Regions from separate parts of the Mesorhizobium sp. M0659 genome, predicted to be linked through region 1. Evidence: predicted binding sites of a transcription regulator. Region 1 holds the regulator's gene; the other holds the start of a gene.
The links. The regulator LexA, encoded in region 1, represses DNA repair genes until DNA is damaged. The targets are predictions, from matches to a motif close to TGTTCNNNNTGTGTTCNG.
Positions count from the first base shown of each region.

Region 2: dnaE (DNA polymerase III subunit alpha) is a predicted target of LexA. The motif match lies at 2,035-2,052, and genes of this name have one in related genera.

Region 1 covers NZ_JAMYPY010000022.1:55,790-60,003, forward strand. Annotated here, with positions in the region: gene kynU (kynureninase) at 1-502, opposite strand, end outside; gene NKI31_RS26490 (GntR family transcriptional regulator) at 668-1,432, shown strand; gene lexA (transcriptional repressor LexA) at 1,637-2,419, shown strand; gene NKI31_RS26500 (ComEC/Rec2 family competence protein) at 2,413-4,214, opposite strand, start outside.
Region 2 covers NZ_JAMYPY010000001.1:518,443-522,656, forward strand. Annotated here, with positions in the region: gene dnaE (DNA polymerase III subunit alpha) at 1-1,908, opposite strand, end outside; gene NKI31_RS02670 (acetyl-CoA carboxylase biotin carboxylase subunit) at 2,169-4,181, opposite strand.

The sequences.
Region 1 (4,214 bases):
TGACGGCAACGCTGTCGTCGATCAGCTCCTCGATTGCGGCCGCGTCGACGCCCTCCAGCCGCAGCCGCGTTCCCGGCCGGGTCGAGGCGACGCCTTCGGCCATGTAGAGGTCGGTCGGGAAACTGTCGCCCTCGGCAACGATGACCGACCGATTCGGCCGCATGCCGAGCGCGGCGTGCAGCAGCTTGTAGATGTTGATCGAGGTTGTGTCGCAGACCACCGTCTGCCCGTCAGCCGCGCCGATCAGTCGTCCGAGCTGATCTCCCAGTTCCACCGGCATGTTGAACCAGCCAGCCGTGTTCCAGGCGCGAATGAGGTCCTGCGCCCATTCCTGCGTGGCGGCCTGTTGCAATTCGCTGAAGACGGCTGGTGACGCGGCACCCAGCGAATTGCCGTCGAGATAAATCACGCCTTGCGGCAAGACAAAGCGTTCACGCATGGAGCGCAGCGGATCGGCGGCATCCATTGCTTCGATTGTAGCGAGATCGGGTGTCGTGCTCATGATCCGGCGCCCTTCCATGGACAAACGCGCGCGGCGGAGCCTGCCGCCCAAACATGCCGGCGATCTTGAGTGGTCGCCCTTGAGCTGTCAAACATTATATAATTCACCCATTGAAAGACTTTGATATATAATGATCCGCCGAGCGTTTATGTCTGATGGATCACGATGCTGGATGACGAGCAGACCTCGAAGACGGAAGTGGCCTATCGCCTGCTCAGGCGCGATATTCTTGCGACCCGGCTGGCGCCTGCCGCGCCGTTGAAGCTGAGCACGCTGCGCAACACCTACGGCATCGGCTGGACGCCGTTGCGCGAGGCGCTGTCGCGGCTGGATGCGGAACGGCTTGTGACCGCCATCAGCAACCGTGGGTTTGCGGTCGCTCCCGTCTCTCGGGCGGAGCTCGAGGATCTGGCGCGTGCGCGGCTGGTGGTCGAACTGCCCCTGCTGGTGGAATCGGTCGAGAAGGGCGACCGCGAGTGGGAAGACGCGGTCGTTGCAGCCCACTATCGTCTCTCACGGTGCGGGTCTGTTCTCGACGATCCATCGGATGATGCGGTCGACGCGTGGTACGAAAAACACGATGCCTTCCATGCGGCGCTGCTCAGTGCCGCGACATCCAGTTGGCTGCTGCGCTTCAATGCGACGATTTCCGACCAATTGCATCGCCATCACCGCTTTCTGGGTCTGGCCCCGACGCTGCGCGCCGCCGCCGGCCGCACGGATGGACACCGGAAGGCCGTGGCGGCCCTGCGCGACGCCGTCGCGATCGAACACCATACCGCCCTGATGGAAGCGGCCCTCGATCGCGACGTCGAACGTGCGAAAACTCTGATGACCGCTCACATCGGCTACACGATGCAGGTCTATGCCCAGAGTGAACCCGGCGCGGATGCTGCGCAGCCCCGTCCGAAAAGGAAGCGGCGATCGTAGCCGACGACGCAGGGCACTTTGTCTTCGTTTCACCCCGTTGCCGGCCAACGACTACGAGCGCCGCTCGCGGTGCCGAACGTTACGCTGAACAAAACGTCAACACATTCATTAAACTTTAAAAGGTTGCGGAACACAACTGGAACAGATAGTGTTTGTTCTGGGTTTGTTTTTTTGATTCTGGTTTCAGAACCCCTGGGGGCCGCGATGCTGACGCGCAAACAACATGAGCTTCTGATGTTCATCCATGAACGCCTGAAGGAGAGCGGAATCCCGCCGTCCTTCGACGAGATGAAGGAAGCGCTTGACCTCGCCTCCAAGTCCGGCATCCACCGCCTGATCACGGCGCTTGAGGAGCGCGGTTTCATTCGCCGGCTGCCGAACCGGGCGCGCGCGCTGGAAGTGCTGCGGCTGCCCGACTCGATCGCACCAGGCCTCAATGCGGCGAGGAAGTTTTCGCCGAGCGTCATTCAGGGCAGTCTTGGTCAAACCGGCCAAGGGCAAGGCGGCCAAGGACAAGGCGCGATGGGCCAAGGCGGTCTCGGCCGCCAGATCAAGCCGGGCTCGCCGTCGCGTTCGATGTCGGCCGGCAATGACGATGCCGTTTCCGCGATTTCAATCCCGGTTATGGGACGCATCGCCGCCGGCGTGCCGATCGACGCCATCCAGCATCAGACCCATTCGATCTCGGTGCCGCCCGATATGATCATGGGCGGCGAACACTACGCGCTCGAGGTCAAGGGCGATTCGATGATCGAGGCCGGCATTTTCGATGGCGACACGGTCATCATCCGCAATGCCGACACAGCCAGCCCCGGCGAGATCGTGGTGGCGTTGGTCGACGATGAGGAAGCGACCCTGAAACGCTTCCGCCGCAAGGGCGCCTCGATCGCCCTGGAAGCCGCCAACCCGGCCTACGAGACCCGCATTTTTGGACCGGACAGGGTGAAGGTGCAGGGCAAGCTTGTCGGATTGATCCGGCGCTACTGAGCCGGCTTGGGTTTGTACTTTTCACGCTGGTTGTAGGGCGGCAGGCCGCGCGCTTCGCGGGAGAAGCGGCGTTGCTCGTGCCAGGGGCGATACGGCTTGTCGACGGCGAAGCGGATGGTTGGCGCTGCAGCTGCCGATTGCGGATCGAAGAAGACGGCGGCGCTGCCGTCGCGGGCCAGCTGTTTCTTCGTCACGACCAGCACCAGCGGGTCGCGGCACGGATTGTAGGCGGTGGCGTCATCGATGACGATCAGGCTCGCGAAGGCACAGGCCGGCCGCGCCGTCTTGCGGTCTTTCGCAAGCGCTACAATGGCTCCGGAAGGGTGCCGGGCGATACAGAGATCGCCGGTGCAATAGAAGGGCGAGCCGGGCGGCAGATCGAGCGGATCGAGATCGAACCGCGTATCTGTTGACTCGAAAATCTCAGGTGGGATAATGGTTTCGGCCCGCAGCGCCCGTTTCCAATTGTCCGTGGTGAATTCGTTGGAGCGTTCGCGGTTGAGGGCGAGTTCGCCGCCACCGGTCGGCATGGCCACCAGATGCGCATCCTCGGATATGAGCACGTCGGGCGTAAGCACCTGCGGCACCGTCAACAGGCCGGCCAGCGCGAAAGGCACGGCCGCCAACCTGAGCCAGGTGGTGGCCATGGTGGCGATGACGAGGGCGACCGCCACCAACAGCACCGAGCGGATGGAGATCAGCCCGACGGCGTCGACCGGCGAGCGCTCGGAAATCCAGGCCGATATAGCGATCATCGCCATCAGACCCTTGCCCATCACATAGAGGAACGGCCCGTCGGCGCCGAACGGCATCGCCAGTGCGCTGAGCACGGCAAAAGGCATGACGATCAACGAAACAATCGGCATCACGGCCAGATTGGCGATCAGGCTGAGCGGCGACACACGCTGAAAATGCCAGATGGCGAACAGCAAGGTTGCACTGCCGGCGATGATCGAGGTCATGGCGAGGCCGCCCATGGCCAGCGCGAATTTTCGCGACAGGAAGCCGACGAAGGAGCGCTTTGCCGGCGGCGTTCTCACCTTGTCGGCGCGGTAATCGGCCCAGCCGGCATAGGCGCCGACAAGGGCGGCGGTGGCAGCAAACGACATCTGGAAGCTGGGACCGACCACCTCGTGCGGCGACACCAGGATGACGGCAATGGCGGAGATCGCCAGATTGCGCATGGTGAGTGCGGCGCGATCAAACAGCACGGCGACAAGCATGACCGCCAGCATGATGAAGCTGCGCTCGGCGGCAACCACGACGCCTGAAATGACGAGATAGGCGGCGATGGAGACGAGTGCTGCCACTGCTGCATATTTCTTGACTGGGCGGCGCGAAGAGAAATCGGGAAACAGCGCAAAGGCGCCACGCAGCAACGCCATGATGGTGCCGGCAACCAGCGCCATGTGCAGGCCGGAGATGGAGATGATGTGGTAGATGCCGGTGCGCCGCATCGCTTCGTTGACCTCGTCCGGGATGCCGGCGCGCACCCCGACAATCAACGCCGCGGCAATCTCGCCTTCGGCGCCGCCGATTTTGCCCCTGATATGGTCGGCAATGTTTTCGCGCGCGTTCTCGATTGCCGAGGAGAGCCGCGCGGTCAGCGGCGGCGGTCCCTGCGTAGCAATGGTTTTCGGATTGCCGAGAAAGAAGCCGCTGCCGCCGATACCGGTGAAATAGCTGTCGAAGGAGAAATCGTAGCTCTCCGGCCGCACCGGACCGGTCGGCGGCAACAGCCTGGCATAGCCGGTGATCAGGGAGCCGGCGGTCATATCGGCGGGAACGGTCCGCG
Region 2 (4,214 bases), on a different contig from region 1:
GCGCGACAGCATGGCGTAGGTTTCAGGATCGTCGAGCGGGATCGTCGCCAGGTCGATCTCGATGCCGCGCCGGCGGATCAGCTTCACCGCCGTCTCCAGCACCGTCAGCGTCTTCAGGCCGAGGAAGTCGAATTTTACCAGCCCGGCCTGCTCGACATATTTCATGTTGAACTGGGTGACCGGCATGTCGGAGCGCGGATCGCGGTACATCGGCACCAGTTCCGACAAGGGCCGGTCGCCGATCACGATGCCGGCGGCGTGCGTCGAAGCGTGGCGGTAGAGCCCTTCCAGCTTTTGCGCCATATCGAGCAGCGTCTGCACGATCGGCTCCTTCTCGGCCTCCTCGGCAAAGCGCGGCTCGTTGGCGATGGCATCCGCCAGCTTGACCGGATTGGCCGGGTTCTGCGGCACCATCTTGGAGAGCTTGTCGACTTGGCCGTAAGGCATTTGCAGCACGCGGCCGACGTCGCGCAGCACCGCGCGCGCCTGCAGCGTACCGAAGGTGATGATTTGTCCCACCTGGTCGCGGCCATATTTCTGCTGGACGTAGCGGATGACCTCTTCGCGCCGATCCTGGCAGAAGTCGATGTCGAAGTCGGGCATCGACACGCGGTCCGGATTGAGGAAGCGCTCGAACAGCAGCGAGAAGCGCAGCGGATCGATATCGGTGATGGTGGTGGAATAAGCGACCAGCGATCCGGCGCCCGAACCACGGCCCGGCCCGACCGGAATGCCTTGCGCCTTCGCCCATTTGATGAAGTCGGCCACGATCAGGAAGTAACCGGGAAATTTCATCTTCTCGATGATGGAGAGCTCGAAATCGAGCCGCTCGCGGTATTGTTCGACCGTGTAGCCGGCGGTGGGTCCATGCGCCGCCAGCCGGGCCTCCAGCCCCTCATGCGCCTGCCGGCGTAGCTCATCGGCCTCCGCTTTCAGCGCCACCTCATTGTCGGCGACATCGCCGCCGGTAAAGCGTGGCAGGATCGGATTGCGGGTCTTGGGATAATAGGAACAGCGCAGCGCGATCTCGACGGTGTTGTCGATCGCTTCCGGCAGGTCGGCGAACAGCCGCGCCATATCCGCCTGGCTGCGCAGGAAATTGTCCGAAGTCAGCCGGCGACGGTTGTCGGCGGCAACCACCGAACCCTCGGCAATGGCGATCAGAGCATCATGCGCGTCATAGTCGTCGCGGGCGGCGAAGAACGCCTCATTCGTGGCGACCAGCGGCAGATCATGGATATAGGCAAGGTCGACCGATGATTTCTCGATAGCGCGGTCATAACCGGAAACACGGTCCAACTCGACATAGAGCCGGTCGCCGAACAGCGCCTTGAGTGCCAGCAGCCGCGTCTCGGCAAGATCTCGGCGATCCTCCTTCAGCGCCCGGCCGATCGGGCCGCGCGGCCCGCCGCTGAGGCAGATCAGGCCATCGCTATGGCCTTCCAGCATTGCTGACGTCAGATGCACGGGCTCGCCCGGCGGCGTCTCCAGATAGACCTGGCTGACCAGCCTGACGAGGTTGCTGTAGCCGGCCTCGGTGGCGGCGAGCAGCACCACGGCGTGCATCTCCGGACCATGGCGGCGGCGGTCGCGCTGCGCGTCGCTGGTCTCGCCGGAAAAGGCGAGATCGATCTGGCAACCGATAATCGGCTGGATGCCTTCCTTCACCGCCTTCTGGGCAAATTCCAGCGCGCCGAACAGATTGTTTGTGTCGGTGACTGCGATTGCCGGGCACTCGTCCTTGACTGCATGACCGACAACGGCGGCGACCTGCAAGGCGCCCTCGAGCAGCGAATACGCCGAATGCACGCGCAGATGGATGAACGGCCGCGCCGGCGCCTCCGGGCGCGCAGCAGCGAGCGCTGCTTCGCGCCTCAGGGGATCGCGTGGAAGTTTGTCATCCGCCATGATGTTTCAAATTGCTCGAAGGGCTTTGAGTCGATGGAGATGTATTGTCCCGGACCGGGCGATGCCAGTCCAGCACAAATGACCACCGACCACAGGCTTCCATACCCAGCCGCACGGCTCAGAGATTGTTCGAAATTCGCTCTGGCGAGTCATATGATGGTGGTTTCGAGAACCGGAGCGCAGCGGCCATTGGTCCGTGAGCACGGGAAGCGCAGAAACCACCTTCAGATGGCCGCCGGAGTAGAATTTCCAAACAATCTCTAGGCGAACTCCATGATCACCGCATCGACAGCCAGGCTGTCACCCGGCTTGGCGTTGAGCTTCGACACGACAAGATCGCGGTCGGCGCGCAGCACGTTTTCCATCTTCATCGCCTCGACCACGGCCAGCGTCTCGCCGGCCTTGACCTCCTGCCCCTCGGCAACCGCGATCGACACGACCAGGCCCGGCATTGGGCAAAGCAGCATCTTGGACGTGTCCGGCGCCACCTTCTCCGGCATCAGCCTTTCCAGCTCCGCCGTGCGCGGCAGCATGGCGCGCGCCGTCACCGACATGCCTTTCCAGGCAATGCGCAGGCCGTTCGGCGCCGGCCTGATCTGCGCCGTGACCTTGCGGGCACCGACAGTGCCGCGCCAGATGAGGTCGCCCGGCCGCCAGTCGGACGCCACGGTCAGCGCTTTGCCGCCATCGACCGACAGATCGATTTCCATCGGAATGGAGATCATGCCCTCGATGATCGAAGCCTGGAGATAGTCGTCGCCGAGCTTCACCACCCAATCGCGCTTGAGTGCGCCCGAATGCGGCGCCAGCCGCCCGCCCAGCCGGTCAAGCCGATCGCGGCGCAGAAGCTCGACCGCGGTGGCGATCGCCGCCAGCACTGCCTTTTCATCGCCATTGGGCACGATCGGCGCGAAGCCGTCAGGATATTCCTCGGCGATGAAGCCCGTCGATATCCGCCCCTCGCGCCAGCGCGGATGCTGCATCAGCGCCGCCAGGAACGGGATGTTGTGCTCGATGCCGTCGACGACGAAACTGTCCAGCGCTTCCGACATGGCATCGATGGCCTCGATACGCGTGGGCGCCCAGGTGCAGAGTTTTGCCACCATCGGATCATAGAACATCGAAATCTCGGAGCCTTCGGTGACGCCGGTGTCGTTGCGGATGAAGACATCGCCGAACTTGCCCTCCTCCGGCGGCCGGTAGCGCGTCAACCGGCCGATCGAGGGCAGGAAATTGCGATAGGGATCCTCGGCATAGAGCCGGCTTTCCACCGCCCAGCCGTTCAGCTTGACGTCGCTCTGCTCGATCGCCAGCTTCTCGCCGGTGGCGACACGGATCATCTGCTCGACCAGGTCGATGCCGGTAACAAGCTCCGTCACCGGATGCTCGACCTGCAATCGTGTATTCATTTCAAGGAAATAGAAGTTCTTTTCAGCATCGACGATGAACTCGACGGTGCCGGCGCTCTGGTAGTCGACCGCCTTGGCCAGCGCCACGGCCTGCTCGCCCATGGCCTTGCGCGTCCTGGCATCGAGGAATGGCGACGGCGCCTCTTCCGCAACCTTCTGGTTCCGGCGCTGGATCGAGCATTCGCGCTCGCCGAGATAGAGGGCGGCGCCATGCGCGTCGGCCAGCACCTGGATTTCGATATGACGCGGATCGACGACGAACTTTTCGATGAAGATTCGGTCGTCGCCGAACGAGCTTTTCGCCTCCGAGCGCGCCCGGTCGAAGCCGTCGCGCACTTCCGACTGGCTCCAGGCAATGCGCATGCCCTTACCGCCGCCGCCGGCCGAGGCCTTGATCATCACGGGATAACCGATCTCGCCGGCGATCTTTTCGGCATGGTCGGCATTTTCGATGACACCAAGCCAGCCGGGAACCGTCGACACCTCAGCGGCCCTGGCGAACTTCTTCGATTCGATCTTGTCGCCCATCGCCTTGATAGCCTTGGGTTTCGGACCGATGAAGACAATGCCCTCAGCCTCAAGCGCTTCGCAGAAGGCGGCCCGCTCCGACAGAAAACCGTAGCCGGGATGCACGGCCTGCGCGCCCGTCTCCTTGCAGGCAGCGATGATGTTTTCAGGCAGGAGATAGCTTTGCGCGGCAGGCGATGGCCCGATATGCACGGCTTCGTCGGCCATTTCGACGTGCACGGCGTCGCGATCGGCGTCGGAATAGACCGCTACGGTGGCAATCCCCATCCTGCGCGCCGTCTTGATGACGCGGCAAGCAATCTCGCCGCGATTGGCGATCAGGATTTTCGTGAACATCGAAGGCGTTTCCTCGGTCTTTCGTCCTTCTTA